2 regions of the Jeotgalibacillus haloalkalitolerans genome follow, and region 2 is predicted to be linked to the other one. Evidence: riboswitches for the same ligand, from Rfam matches in the RefSeq annotation. Region 2 holds a riboswitch; the other holds the start of a gene.
What was found. Region 2 has a riboswitch for thiamine pyrophosphate ahead of UFB30_RS01205 (YkoF family thiamine/hydroxymethylpyrimidine-binding protein). Riboswitches for the same ligand answer to the same signal wherever they lie in the genome.
Positions count from the first base shown of each region.

Region 1 (7,787 bases), on a different contig from region 2:
ATGCCGAAAACTTATGAAGGGCGCTACAGCTTTTTTCAGCCGACTGATACAGGCTACGCAATTGCAGGACCCACCCAGCGCATTACCGGACGTATGGATGGGATGAATGAGCATGGGCTGACCATGGGCTATAATTTTATGCATCGTAAAAAGCCTGGGGACGGGTTTATCTGCTGTATGATCGGCCGGCTGATTTTAGAGGCGTGTGCAAATGTCGATGAGGCGGTGGCGATGCTAAAAGAGATCCCGCACCGTCATTCATTCAGTTATACAGTCCATGATCGGAGCAACCGGACTTATGTCATTGAGACATCCCCGCGCGGTGTGGCTGTAAGAGAGTCAAATGTGTGTACGAACCATTTTGAAATCATGAAAGAAGAAAACAGAAATCATCTGGTAGATTCAATGAAGCGGCTGACTGCGATGAACAATCGCCGTGAAGAGTTGAAAACAGCATATGATGCATTCCGTTTGATGAATGATTCAGATAAAGGTGTATTTTCGGATCTGTACAGTCAGTGGGCCGGCACGATTCATACAGCGGGCTATCTGCCAACCGAAATGAAAACCTGGTTCGCGCTCGGCGGTGATCAGGAACCTGTGGAATTTGATTTTGCAAAATGGCTGGATGGGGAAGATATTTTGCTTGAGAAGATTACTGGAGAAGTAGATACGGATATTCCGTTTGTGCATATGGATGAAGGTGCTTACTGGAGCGCCGGGAAAAAGAAAGCTGTGAAATAAAGAGGATGAGAAGCCTGGTGGACAGGCTTCTCTTTTTGATTTTGACCAATGCAGTCAACATGGCTGATACGACGTTCAATCCGGTGAACATGACAGTCGGCGGGTGCAATACAAAACTCAACCCGGGTGTATCGCTACGTCATAAGCCGGAATAGCACCACCGCCTGGAAGAAACACAACATTGGAGCGCCACCACCCCCCGCATACATCCACTGTTCCTGTCCTCCTTCACTCAAGCGACTTCTCAAGCCCGGCCAGTCCCCATCTCAGTACATCCTCATCATTCGTATTTGCTGCGTAACGTACAAGAACCGTCATAATGAAAACAGCCTTAAACCGTGCCAGCTCCTCTGTGCGGGCATCAATATCGCCATATGCCTCAAAAAACTCTGCGCGTACTGCTTTTGACATACAGGCAAATCCAATTGACAGATCGGCTGCCGGATGCCCGATATGCGCATCTCCCCAGTCAATAATCCCAACGAGCCTGCCGTCACGCACAATCATGTTTTTCGGATGCAGATCGCCGTGCAGGGGTACCGTGCCGGCGGGGTTCTCCCATTCTTCAAGCTGCTCAATATATTGTTTTAACTTTTCATATAATGGTTCAGGTATCACTGAAGCTGATTCTTTAGCAATCTCGTAAAAATGCTTTTTCCGGAGTTTTGAAGATAGCCGGTGCAGGTGATCAGGGTCTGCGTCTACCTGATCAACAGGCAGTGCATGTAAGTTTTTCAGAAAAGCACCAAGCTCTTCGGCATGCTGATGCAGAAGGTCCGTATCGGTTTTTTCAGTTAAGACCCGTCCTTTGATGTTTGAAAATCCGACATAAGGATAATCTTCACTTTCTGACTCCTTATAAAAAACCGGCCTCGGATATTCAAAGCCTCCATTAAATCTTAACTTCACAAGACTTCTGAGCATCCGGTTTTCAAACTGCATCGCTTCATAGCCAAGCTGCCGGCGTGGAAATCTGAACACAAATTCCCCGTTCACCTCATACACCGTATGATCAAAACCGGAACCGCAGGGTCTCACCTGTACCGGTTGCAAATGTGGAAATGCACGTTCTATCTTCTCTTTTGCTTTCTCCTGTGACACTGGATGTGTCGCTTCCCATGGATTCAAATCGATCACTCGTTTCATTCGCTGATTGTATAAATTTCATCATACAACTTTCCAGCAGGAATCTGAAGGAGATAACAATTATTTCTAAAGTAACGTGTACTTGATTCTGCTGAAGGGAATAACAATCATTAACATTACATATGAAGGGGAGAAAATGATGAGCGTAACTCAAACTAAAAATATTCAGCAGATGTTTCAGGAGATTCGTGCGTATAGTGAAAAACTCGTTGCTGGAATGGAGATTGAAGATTTTATTCTGCAGGCAGACAACTTTGTCAGCCCGACAAAATGGCATCTGGCTCATACCACATGGTTTTTTGAAAAGTTTATCCTGACAGAGTTCATAGAGGGATATGAACCTTTTAATGAACAATTTTTCTATTTGTTTAATTCATATTATGAGACGGTGGGAGAGTTTCATCCACAGTCAAAACGCGGGCTGATTTCCCGTCCGACTGTTAAAGAAACACTTGCCTACCGGAAGCATGTGAATGAGCAGGTGAACAAGCTGCTTGATACCACTGAAATGACTGATCATTTATATGATTTGATCGAAATGGGTCTGCAGCATGAACAGCAGCATCAGGAGCTGATTCTGATGGATATTAAATATAATCTGTCATTTAATCCGCTGTATCCTGCATTGTTTGAGCAAAAAGCACCCGTCGGCGGAAAGGCACCTGAACTGACATTCACTCCTTTTGAAAAAGGGATGACAAGAATCGGTACGGATGCAGATGAATTTGCTTTTGATAATGAAACACCGTGTCATGATGCTTATCTGAACGGTTGTCAGATTGCAAACCGTCCTGTGACGAATCGTGAATATCTTGCATTTATTGAAGACGGAGGTTATGAAAGGGCTGAGCTCTGGTTATCGGATGGCTGGCAGCTGGTGAAAAAAGAAAAGTGGTATGCTCCGCTTTACTGGGTGAACAAAGATGATCAATGGTCGTATTTTACTCTAAGTGGTCTGCAGGCAATTGACTGGGAAGCGCCTGTGACGCATGTCAGCTATTATGAAGCTGATGCTTACGCAAGGTGGGCAGGAAAGCGTCTGCCGACTGAACAGGAATGGGAGCATGCGATGAAGGGGGAAGAGGTCAGAGGAAACTTTATGGATGATGACCGCTATCAGCCGGATGCTGCTTACAGCGGCTCAAAGTTTGAAAAAGTGTTTGGTGATGTATGGGAATGGACGCAAAGTCCCTATACACCTTACCCGCGCAGTAAGCCGCTTGATGGCGCACTTGGTGAGTACAATGCTAAGTTTATGTCCAACCAGATCGTCCTGAAAGGCGGATCATGCGTGACGCCTCTCTAGCATATCAGGCTGACGTACCGTAATTTCTTTTATCCGCATATGAGGTGGCAGTTCAGCGGGATCAGACTGGCAGATGATCCGGTGGAATCTTAATCCTTAAACATCCTGCCGAACCTTTTGGCGGGGTGTTTAGCCTTTTGTCCTAACACGTATATCTTTCGGTGTGATGATGCCCTGTTATTGTGATAGTACAGAATTTGAATAGTACAGATAAAATATTTTACGGAGCTTATAAAATAATAATGGATACGATTACAACAGAAAAATGTGTAGTCTGTATTAGTGTGAAACAGTTACTGTAACACAAAAATATTTTTGCGTTATAGGAGTGACTGTGATACTCTTTAACTGACAATTTCATTAATTTATTTACTGGGGGAGCCGAGTGGCTGAGACAGTCTTTAGCTGAACCCTTTGTACCTGATCTGGATGATGCCAGCGGAGGGAAGTATGCTTACATAGTTACGCGCATAAGCCGCTTCCTTTAAAAGGCAGTGGTGTTTTTTTATGTAAAAGAAGAAAGGAGGCAGACGATGAGTGAAACATGGTATTTTCTTGATTCCGGTCATGGCACACCGTCATTTAATATGGCGATGGATGAAGTGCTGATGAATTGGCACAGTGACGGAAAGATCCCGCCGGTACTGAGATTTTACGGATGGAAGCCCGCAGGTATATCAGTCGGCTTTTTCCAAAAGGTCGGTGGCAGTATAGACCTTGAGAACGCGAAGAAGTACGGCGTTGAGCTTGTACGCAGGCAGACCGGTGGCAGAGCAGTTCTGCACGATGATGAGCTGACGTATAGCGTGCTTGTATCTGAAGATCATCCCGCAATGCCAAAGTCGATTAAGGAAGCTTATCTTGTCTTATCAAAAGGCATTCTTGAGGGATACCGTGCGCTTGGTATTCCGGCTGAGTTTTCGATTCCAGAGGAGAAACAGAAGCAGGCCGGTTCAGCCGTCTGCTTTGAGGAACCATCGTGGTATGAACTGATGGTTGATGGCAAGAAGGCAGCCGGCAGTGCGCAGACGCGTAAAAAAGGTGTAATTCTTCAGCACGGTTCGATCCCGATCTCTATGGATATCGAAAAGTTATTTGACTTATTTATTTATCCAAATGAAAAAGTAAAAGAGCGTGCACGCCGCGCATTTACAAATAGAGCCGTCGCGATTAATGATGTGCTTGAGCGTCCTGTTACATTTGAAGAAGTGAATCATGCATTTAAAGAAGGGTTCATGAAAGGGCTTGAGATTGACCTGGAACCTTTTACACCGCCAGAAGAGATGTTAAGAGAAGCAGCAGAGCTTGAGAAGAAGTATCGGAGTGAAGAATGGAGTTATAAGCGGGAAGGGAGACAAAAAGTATGACAAATGCAAAAGAACATGTACGTAAACCGGAATGGTTAAAGGTAAAGCTGAATACGAATGATTCCTATAAGAAGCTTAAGAAAATGATGCGTGAGAAAAAGCTGAACACAGTATGTGAAGAGGCGAAATGCCCGAATATTCACGAGTGCTGGAGTGAACGGAAAACAGCAACATTCATGATCCTTGGGGACACCTGTACACGCGCATGCCGCTTCTGTGCTGTCAAAACCGGTCTGCCGAATGAACTTGACTGGGGCGAGCCGGAGCGGGTAGCAGAGTCTACTGAAATGATGGGCCTAAAGCACGTTGTTGTCACAGCGGTTGCACGTGATGACCTGAATGATGGTGGCGCAGCTGTATTTGCTGAGACTGTCCGTGCGATCCATCGCCGTCTGCCAAGCTGTACAGTGGAAGTATTACCATCAGATATGAAAGGTGATTATGAAAGTCTTCATACGCTGATGGACGCCGAGCCGGATATTTTTAACCACAATATCGAAACAGTCCGCCGCCTGACAAAGAGAGTGCGCGCGCGTGCCACGTATGATCGTTCACTGGAACTGCTTGCACGTGTAAAGGAAATTGCGCCGAACATCCCAACGAAATCAAGTATCATGGTTGGTCTTGGTGAGACAAAGGAAGAGCTGATTGAAGCAATGGATGATCTGCGTGCACACAATGTGGATATCCTGACACTTGGTCAGTATCTGCAGCCGACGAAAAAGCATCTGGATGTTGTGCGTTATTATCACCCTGATGAATTTGCAGAGCTGAAGGAAATCGCGCTTTCAAAAGGCTTCAAGCACTGTGAAGCAGGGCCAATGGTGCGTTCTTCATATCATGCGGATGAGCAGGTAAGTGAAACATCAGCACAGCGCCGGATTAAGTATCTAAAGGGCGTTGAAGCAGATGGCAGAACAGTAGACAACCTGCAGTAATAACTGAATACAGCTTGACCCACTGGGGGAGCCGGTTAAACCGGCTGAGACGGACTGTTGTCCGGACCCTTTGAACCTGATCTGGATCATACCAGCGTAGGGAAGTGGACGTATATGTGAACCTTGTTATATACGCCGCTTTCCAATATTGGGAAGCGGTGTTTTTTATTTGGTTTTGTTAAAGCTGGCTGATGATTGCAGCTCCAGGGGGACTTCACGACCGGGCGGTGAGTCCGCAGGCTTCGCCATGGCCTCACCTGTCCCTTCCTGCCATAGGAGTCGCTCCCTGCAGCGAGAATCACCAGCTGTGCAAGTTCAATAATGGTTTTAATAATACTTATTTAGTAACTGGCTTGGCAGATTTATTAAATGAAGGAGGAATCATTATGACTTTTTGTTCAGAAGTAAGAGAGGAATGCAGTGGGCTTTGGGAGGCAAGCTTTACGCATCCTTTTGTAAAAGGGATTGCAGACGGGACACTGCCGCTTGATGTATTTAAGTTCTATGTGATGCAGGATGCGTATTATTTAACCCATTTTGCGAAGGTGCAGGCAATTGGGGCTGTGAAAGCGGAAGATCTGAAGACAACAAAAAGCTTTGCACACCACTCAGAGCAGACCTGTGCAGCAGAGCTTGCGCTACATGAATCCTTTATGGAGCTGCTTGGCGTAACAGAAGAAGACTGGGCGTCATTCGAACCATCTCCGACTGCCTATGCCTATGTGTCACATATGTACCGGGCAGCTGATGGAAATCTGGCAGATATACTTGCCGCGATCCTGCCGTGCTACTGGCTTTACTATGAGATTGGCGAACAGCTGAAGAATAAGAAGCCGGATCATCCAATCTATCAGAAATGGATTGAGACTTACGGGTCTGAATGGTTTGGTGAACTCGTGAATGAGCAGATCAACCGAATGAATGAACTCGCAGTGGGGCTTTCTGAAAAAAGAATCGGAGAGTTAAAGATGCATTTCAGAAGAAGCAGCTATTACGAATGGAATTTCTGGGAACAGGCTTGGACGATGGAGTTTTGGACAATTCAACCAAAGGAGCGTGTGACACATGATTAATCAGCTAAGAGAAAAGAATCCGCTGGTCCATTGCATCACGAACTATGTTGTCGCTAATTTTCAGGCTAATGGCATGCTGGCACTTGGTGCATCGCCGGTGATGGGGGATGAAGAGAAAGAGGTTGAAGAGCTGGCATCGGTTGCTGATGCGCTGTCACTCAATATCGGTACGCTTCATCAGCGTTCAGTTAACAGTATGATACTGGCCGGCAGGGCTGCAAATAAAAAAGGGATTCCTGTCGTGCTCGATCCGGTTGGCGCAGGGGCAACCTCATACCGGTTATCAGTGATAGATGAGATTTTAATCGAAGTGAAGATTACGGCGCTCAGATGTAATGCGGGAGAACTGGCAACGATCATGAGAAAAGACTGGTCTGCTAAAGGTGTGGATGCAGGGGAAGGCGAGGGGGATCTAACTGAACTGGCTGTGGAGGCTGCAAAAAAATACGGCTTCATTGTTGCTGTAACAGGCCCTGTGGATATTGTGACTGACGGGCAAATCGTACATGAGATTCATGCAGGACACGCCATCATGTCGTCAGTTACGGGTATGGGATGCTTACTCTCAAGCGTTACAGCAGCTTTTCTGACTGTTGATCAGTCAACAGACGCTGTTGCGGAAGCTGTTCAGTATTACGGGGAAGCGGGTGAAAAGGCTGCCAGGATTTCTGACAGCCCGGGCAGTTTCAAAACAGCATTTATTGATGCAATGTTTTCACTCAATGAAAGCAGGCTTCAAAAAGGAGGCAGACGATGAAACAGGTACTGACGATTGCCGGATCAGATTCCGGAGGCGGAGCGGGCATTCAGGCGGATATTAAAACTTTTCAGGAGCTTGATGTATTCGGGACCTCTGTCATCACAGCAGTCACCGCTCAAAATACACGCGGTGTAATAGATGTTGCACCGGTGCCAATTGAAAATATTGAAAAGCAGCTGCAGGCTGTCGGTGATGATTTTGATATTGCAGCTGTCAAAACCGGTATGCTGTTTGATGCTGTAACGATCCGGACAGTGGCGGATTCGATTAAGCATTACAACTGGCAGCGCCTTGTTGTAGACCCTGTCATGATTGCCAAAGGAGGGGCGAGTCTGCTGAAGGAGGAAGCAAAAGACTCACTGATTAAACATCTTCTGCCGCTTGCCACGCTGGTCACACCTAATATTCCTGAAGCTGAGGCATTAAGCGGCATTCAGATTTACAATGAACAAA
Region 1 covers NZ_JAXQNN010000003.1:251,707-259,493, forward strand. The annotation lists gene UFB30_RS11360 (C45 family peptidase) at 1-744, shown strand, start outside; gene UFB30_RS11365 (phosphotransferase) at 973-1,872, opposite strand; gene egtB (ergothioneine biosynthesis protein EgtB) at 2,030-3,196, shown strand; TPP riboswitch at 3,561-3,660, shown strand; gene UFB30_RS11375 (lipoate--protein ligase family protein) at 3,730-4,563, shown strand; gene lipA (lipoyl synthase) at 4,560-5,501, shown strand; TPP riboswitch at 5,516-5,621, shown strand; gene tenA (thiaminase II) at 5,888-6,574, shown strand; gene thiM (hydroxyethylthiazole kinase) at 6,567-7,331, shown strand; gene thiD (bifunctional hydroxymethylpyrimidine kinase/phosphomethylpyrimidine kinase) at 7,328-7,787, shown strand, end outside.
Region 1: it holds a riboswitch for thiamine pyrophosphate, as region 2 does, so the genes downstream of both, UFB30_RS11375 (lipoate--protein ligase family protein) here and UFB30_RS01205 (YkoF family thiamine/hydroxymethylpyrimidine-binding protein) in region 2, are expected to answer to the same signal.

Region 2 (7,787 bases):
CTGCATCACTGACAAACGTGGAATCAGGTTAAAATGCTGAAAGATCATCCCGGTATGCTGACGGATCTTTCTGAGCTCAGCTTCACTCCGTTTTCTCAGAGACTGCCCATTGTAAATCACATCACCTTCAGTCGGTGTCTGCAGACCATTCAGACAGCGGATAAAGGTTGATTTGCCAGCGCCGCTTTTACCAAGTACACAGATAAATTCACCTTTTTTAAATGTCAGATCAATCGCCTGGAGTGCTTTTGTATGAGCATTTGGATAAGTCACGGAGACATTTTTACATTCAATCATCATACACACTCCTTAAATTACCCGGTTTCTAATATAGCTGGTAAGAAAATCAATGACGATGACCATGATCATGATAATCAGGACATCGAGTGCGACGGCGCTATATTGAAAAGTTTTGAAATCATTGAACAGGCGCTGACCAATTCCGCCGCCTCCGATGAATCCGAGGACAAGAGAGGTCCGGATTGCCACTTCAAACCGGTAGAAAAAGTGTGACAGCACATTCGGCCAGATCTGAGGCAGAATGCTGAACAGGTGAGCCGTCCAGCGCTTCGCACCTACTGCCCGCATTGCTTCCTGAGGACCAGGGTCAGCTGCTTCAATCAGTTCTGAAATCAGTTTCCCAAGCACGCCGACGTTATGAATCATAATCGCAATGACAGCAGGAAATGGTCCGAGTCCAAGCATGGTCAGTAAGATGAGACCAATGACGATCTCAGGCACCGAACGGATAAAGCTCAGGCTTGTTCTTAAAAAGTAAAAAAATCCTTTTGGTGCGGTGTTTTTAGCGGCCAGAAAGCTGACCGGCAGTGCAATCAGTAGTGCCAGGAAGCTGCCGAGAAACGCCATCGCAAGCGTTTCTCCTGCGTCCTCAAGCATAAGCGGCAGCTTTGAGGTATCCATTGGGAACCATTGGCCCAAAAACTCAATCATATTTCCAAAGTCACGGAACTTGGAAAGATCAAACTCAGTCACACGCATGCTGAGTAATACAAAAGCGGTCAAAATAGCGGCAAGAGCAATGTGTTTTTTCTTAAACCACAAAGTAACCAGCTCTATTCAGCATCTAAAATGCCCTGTTTTTCTGCAGCATCCAAAATGCTGTCATAATCCTCAGGTGCTGCCTCTGTAAAGCCTGATGCACCGAACGCATCCAGAATTTCAGGGTCCTCAATCGCTAAAAATGCTTCCTGCAGTGTATTGATCGTCTCTTCATCTGTACCTGCAGTAACAGCCCATGGATACTGGAAGAGGGGTTCTGACGTCCAGATCACTTTTAGCTGACTGTCATCAATTTTCCCGGATTCAATCAGCTGGTTGTAGATGGCACTGTCAATTGCGCCGGCGTCAACCTGACCGTTTTGAACAGCGAGTGCCGTTGCATCGTGAGAGCCGGTAAATCTGACTGTACTGAATTCGTAGCTGTCTTCTGATTCATAGACACCACGGTCCTGTAATTCAATTGACGGGATCAGTGAGCCTGATGTTGAGTTCGGGTCACCGAAAGCAAAATCTATCGCTGAAGGATCGCTCAAAAGGTCTTCAATAGACTCAAAAGGCTGATCCTGGTGCGTAATGATATAGGAATTGTAAAATGGTTCACCATTTACAAGCTGTGTAATGATAGCTTTTGCGTCGCTTCTTTCCTGGGCGATCACATATGTCAGCGGTCCAAGGTAAGCCATGTCAATCTGATCAAAGTTCATCGCTTCCACGACACCGTTGTAATCAGGGTACACGTCAATTTCAGTTTCTCTTCCAAGTGCGTCAGTAAGTACTTCCTGCAATTTATTCATTGCGCCTTCCATTTCGCCCTCAGTCTGGGCAGGGATGACGCCGATTGTAAATGCTTCATCACTTGAGCTTTGTTGGTCTGTGTCCTCGGTTTCTTCAGCATTGCCACATGCAGCAAGCGCTAGAGCAGTTGATAGTGCAGCCGCTGATAACATCATTTTTTTCATTGATAATTCCTCTTTTCTGTCTGATTTTGAACAATATATAAATTTTATGCTTATTTAGAGGAGGTGTAAAGGATTTGTGGGGGTGTGAAAGAGGTAGGTTCTTAGATTAGACGGTGATGTTCACAGAATAGAAGAAGGTGTTCTTAGAAAAGCGGGTGCGGTTCGGAGAAAAAACAGGGCCGTTCTTAGAAAAAACATCTCCCTTCGTAGAAAAGTGACATTAGAACCAAGCCAACTTCATCAAAAAACAGCCGGCCCGCGCCAGCTGTTTCTCATAAAAACCCTGCTGCCATACTTCCGCAAAGCAGGACTAAAAACAAACCAATTCCTGCTGCATCCGCCCGGCTGACAGTAATCTTCCGGTAAAAATCGCGTTTGCCCTCACCGGTAAAGCCGCGCGCTTCCATTGCAAAAGCGGTCCGCTCAGCCTTCCGAACAGCGCCTGCAAGCATGGGAATCAGCACGTGCCGCATCGCCAGCACCCTTTTAACAGGAGACTTCGGTACTTCAACGCCACGAAGCTTCTGTGCCTGTCGAATCTGAAAAAACTCGTCCTTTAAAACAGGGAGAAATTGATAGCCGACCAGGATGCTGTAGGCGATCTTAGGAGACAGCTTCAGCTGCTGCATCAGGCTCAGAATAAAATCCACAGGCTTTGTGGTAAAGACAAAAAGCAGTGACAGGCTTGAAAAGGCAAGTACACGAAAGCTTAATGACAATGCTGTGCCAAGCGTACTGTCTTCATTGCCAAAAACAAGTGTCGTCCAAAAATAGCCGACTGCGCCAAGCAGGAAAGGGAGCATCATCAGACTCCACGCTTTCCAGGACACTTTCGCAAAAAGCAATTGAATCAGCACGACTCCGCTGAAAAATACAAGTGGTGTCCACGGATTAAAAAAGAAAGCCATTGCAATCATTGAAACAGTGATCGCAATAAACTTAACCGAAGGATTCATGCGGTTGATCATGCACATCACCTCCATATGGCGGACATAAGCGATGCTGCTCAAGCAGCTGCTGATCCTGCCAGACTGCACGGGGATTAAATGGACCGCTCAGGCTTCCTTCATGCAGCAACAGCAGTGAATCTGCCACGCGGTCCGCAAAATTCATATCATGCGTCACAATTAAAAATGTGATGCCTTCATTTGCACGTGACACGATCAGGTTTTCAAGCTCACGTAAGGCTGCTTTATCCTGCCCGGCAGTCGGTTCATCCATCACAATCACAGGACGACCGTCACACAGCATAGCCCCGATTGCTGTCCGTCTTTTCTGACCATGACTGATCGCAAAAGGGTTGGACTCACTGACCACAGTAAGATATAACCGCTCAAGCATGTCTTCAACAGACTGCCCTCCGCCAAATGAAAGCTCTTCCCGGACTGACTTTGTTAAAAACAGAAATTCTGGTGACTGGGGCACATAGCCGATTCTTTTCGGCTGGACAGTCCCACCGGTCGATTTTAACCCGCACAATGCTTTTAACAGCGTCGATTTCCCGCTGCCATTAGGACCTGCAAGCACTGCGATTTCCCCTTTTTTCAGTGAAAAAGTGACCGGTGAAACAATTGGCTCGACAGCCAGTTTTTCAGCAGACAGAAGAATTTGATCTGACTGTACCGGCTTCCTTGCGACTGACGCTTCAACCTGTTTCGACGCAGTCATTTGCCACTCCCGGTCAAAGAAGTCACCCCATAAAGCGACTTGGTGATCAATCGCTATTACTGTCAGGTTTCCTGTGTCATGGAGGTCGCGCAGCCACTTAACAAATTCCCGGGCGGTCACCGGATCTAAATGAGTCAGAGGTTCATCAAGCAGAAGGACCTCAGGCTCCAGCACCCATGCACATGCGGTTGCGACACGCTGCTTCTGCCCGCCTGAAAGTGTCTGGATAACTGAATCTCTGAAGTCCTCAAGCCCGGTTTCCCGTAAGACCTCTTGGATCCGTCCGCTGATCTCAGATGCAGGCACCTTTACATTCTCAAGTGTAAAAGCGAGTTCTTCTTCAACTGTCTGCATGCAAAACTGGCTGTCAGGATCCTGAAAAACAGTTGCAATCCGGTGATTAATTTCCCCCGGCTCATAGTCAGCCGCTGCTTTCCCAAACAGCTCGATTTGACCGGTGACAATGCCATCGCAATTTTCAGGGTAAAGGCGGTTGAGCAGGTACAGAAGTGAAGACTTTCCGCACCCGCTCGGACCTGTAATCACCACACGCTCCCCCGCGCGAATATTGAAATCCACATTTTTAAAAACAGGCAGTTCGTCATCCGGAAAACGGAATGACACATCCTGCAAAGAGATGACGTTATGCATGTGCATCACGCTTTGTAATCGAATAACCTCTCAGTGATCCTGTCGCAAGCAGTGCGTCTACGAGATATTTCCCGCCAATCCCTGCAATGATCGAGCCACTCATCACACGAATCACAAACATCAGCAATACATACTCTGTACTTAACGCTGCAAATCCGCCGAGTAAGTAACCATACACAAAGCTGAATACAGCAGCCCCGGCGCCAGCCATCATATAGATCCCTAGGTTAAAATAGCGGTACCTTGTCGCTGCAAACACAGCTTCAGCACCGAGTCCCTGAATGACCCCTGCTAAAATCAGGCGCGGTCCGACTGCATTGCCAAGCATGACTTCAATCGCAGCGGCCATTGTCTCGGGAATTACTGCAGCACCAGGCTTTCTGATGATTGCCATGACAATAATAGACACGATAAACCAGATCCCGAAGATCCACTCATATGCAATCGGTCCGATCAGTGAGGCCCAGATGTTTCCGACATGTAAAAACAATAAGTAAATGATGCCGAAAACAACAGCAAACAACGCCATCAGCACGACTTCCTTCAGCTTCCAGCTCTTAAGCATGGTGATTACCCTTATGAGATGGACTGTTGATACTCATGGATACAGTCATCACTAAATGACGGTGTTCATCAGACCTTGCGTGGCCGAATGTCTCCTCGTAAAAATCAAATACCTCATGGATATCCCCGTGAATGCCGCTTGCATAATGCATCGAATCATTGAATACACCGCGCTCTTTCGCCCGGTCCACTTCCCTGTAAATCACACTCATATAATCAGGGTTATTCATCGGGTACAGGGCAAACTGTGAAGAGACATACTGCTTTGTATCGTCATGATTATGTACTTCAGGGTCAGCTTCCATATAGGAATCGCCTGCCGTATCACCCGGACAGCCTGCTGAAAAAGTTGCATTGACCGCTACATGTTCCCCGGTTTTAGCGGCATGAAGCGTAATTGCTTTGATCACATTGAACACATGCTGCTCCTGTCCGCGTATCACCGTTGATACATCATCTGTATGCTTCCAGACGCCTGTCAGATCAGTTGCCTCCAGTGCGCCTTTTATTACCGGAATAAAATCTCCAGTCATTGGGTGCAGTGAAAAACGGCACCCCACAATTTTGCTTGTTCCACATTCCATTTTGTATTCCTCCCAGAGCAGTTTTTGCACAAAAAAAGACCACATCCGCGTAAGATGTAGCCACTGCTCCTGATATAAAAAAGAGAAGTCACTACACTTCCTCACGCAGGTATTATCCTGATCGAGTCATAAGGGATCGGAGCTAATGCTCACATCTCAGCTAATTCGCACCCCTAGTGCAGATAACGGTATTTAATTTTCTGTGCACGACCACTATATCACCAGAGAATGGAATGTGCAACACTCGAAAAATCTAATTAGAACCATATTATACCTTTTTGTTAAAAACTTTATTAAATTGGCTCTGTTAAAGTTGGCTGTTGATTTCCGCTTCAGGGGGACGCTTTCCGCGGCCGGGCGGTGAGCCCGCAGGCTTCGCCATGGCCTCACGCGTCCCTTCCTGTCAGCCACCGCCTTACGCTACAACAATCAGCTGTGCAAAAAAGTAAGATGGATTTTAATAATGGGGACATTATTCCCTCGGTTCAAAAATCAGCACGCCAATTATCGCAATCACCAGACTGAACAATACGGAGTAAAACCAGTGACGTCCCTGAGTTGTGTGATTAAGGATGTTCATCAGGGCACTGATACAAAAGGTCACAAAAAACACGAAAAGGATCAGAATGATTGTCATCATGTTAATCGTCTCCTCTTAACTGTTTTTAAATATGTCAGTCCCGCCAGCTTCTTTCAGCTGACGAATGGTTTTTGGACCAACGCCGTGAAGGGAAAGAAGCTCTTTTTCCGTATACTTTTGTATGTCAGTCATTGTTTTAATACCTGCCTGAGCGAATGCACGCTGTGAGGGTTTACTTAAGCCGGAAGGTAAATCGCCTGTCACGTCTGCTCATCTCCTTTTTAAAAAAGCATGGTTGGCAGTTCTTCAAGCCGCTGGTCTGTGCTGCGTGTGATTTTCAGTGAATAGCCGGGTTTTGAATGTGCACTCCCGCGTACGGTCAGTGTTCTTTTGCGGTCAGCCATTTCAATCGTCAGCCACTTACGGCCGGCATCTGACGTTTTAATACACTCTGAAACCTCGCTTGCTGTCAGTAAAATGATTTCCGTGTTCTGAAGATCTTCTTCACCGCAGATAAAAGCAAACAGGTATTGGTTGTCATGCTGGCTGCGAAGCGTTTTTTCCATTTCTGTATCGTAAAAGGAGAAGGTCCAGATACGGGATTCTTTTTTAAAACGGGGGGTAAACGAGTATTTAGCATAAATGAAATAACTGTCGATTTCATTTTCAAGCGCATAAATTCTCCGGTCGTGACCGCCTTCTTTCATGACAGGTGAGAATCCGCGATTGACGAGATGAGACAGCAGCGCACCAAAGTAAAAATCGACTTTGGGAATACTCATATCATTGCTCCTCCTTTCAGGTAAGGGTAGTTACTCCTTATTATGAAGCACTTTCGGGTGGATTTACATTTTTAACACTTGAGCAGTCATAATTCTTGCATTCAATCTGGAATCATTAGATGCTATGGGTATGAAAATTGCACTAGAGGAGGTTCATGATAATGTCCATTAAAGAACTGAAAGGAATACATCACGTTACTGCGATTACAAGCAGTGCTGAGAAAAATTACGAGTTTTTCACCAATGTACTCGGGATGAGGCTGGTCAAAAAAACAGTGAACCAGGATGATATCCAGACGTATCACCTGTTTTTTGCTGATGATACAGGAAGTCCCGGGACAGATATGACATTCTTTGATTTTCCAGGCATTCCAAAAGGAAATCACGGGACAAATGAAATTTCAAAAACGTCATTCCGTGTACCAAGTGATGCCGCGATTGATTACTGGGAAAAGCGGTTTGATCGCCTGAATGTGAAGCATAAAGGTGTGCAGGAGCAGTTTGGTAAAAAGACCATCTCCTTTGTTGATTTTGATGATCAGCAGTATCAGCTGATTTCAGATGAAAATGATCAAGGTGTTGAAGCAGGGACGCCGTGGCAAAATGGGCCGGTGCCGCTTGAGTATGCGATCACTGGATTAGGACCGCTGTTTGTCCGCGTTGACCGCTTTGATTATTTTAAAGAAATGCTTGAAAAGGTGTTGCTGTTTAGAGAAACAGCTGCTGAACAATCATTTCACTTATTTGAAGTGGGTGAAGGTGGAAACGGTGCGAGTGTGATTGTTGAACATAACACCTTTTTACCGCAGGCACAGCAGGGGTTTGGCACAGTTCACCATGCCGCATTCAGGCTTGAAGATAGAGCCATGCTCGATGACTGGGATGAGCGGATGAAGAGCTTCGGTTTCCCGACATCCGGGTTTGTTGACCGTTTCTTCTTTAAGTCGCTGTACGCAAGGGTTGCGCCGCAGATTCTGTT
Region 2 covers NZ_JAXQNN010000001.1:231,146-238,932, forward strand. The annotation lists gene phnC (phosphonate ABC transporter ATP-binding protein) at 1-297, opposite strand, end outside; gene phnE (phosphonate ABC transporter, permease protein PhnE) at 310-1,062, opposite strand; gene phnD (phosphate/phosphite/phosphonate ABC transporter substrate-binding protein) at 1,074-1,979, opposite strand; gene UFB30_RS01190 (energy-coupling factor transporter transmembrane component T family protein) at 2,252-2,947, opposite strand; gene UFB30_RS01195 (ABC transporter ATP-binding protein) at 2,919-4,298, opposite strand; gene UFB30_RS01200 (ECF transporter S component) at 4,291-4,863, opposite strand; gene UFB30_RS01205 (YkoF family thiamine/hydroxymethylpyrimidine-binding protein) at 4,856-5,446, opposite strand; TPP riboswitch at 5,528-5,631, opposite strand; gene UFB30_RS01210 (hypothetical protein) at 5,919-6,086, opposite strand; gene UFB30_RS01215 (helix-hairpin-helix domain-containing protein) at 6,102-6,290, opposite strand; gene UFB30_RS01220 (hypothetical protein) at 6,308-6,808, opposite strand; gene UFB30_RS01225 (ring-cleaving dioxygenase) at 6,976-7,787, shown strand, end outside.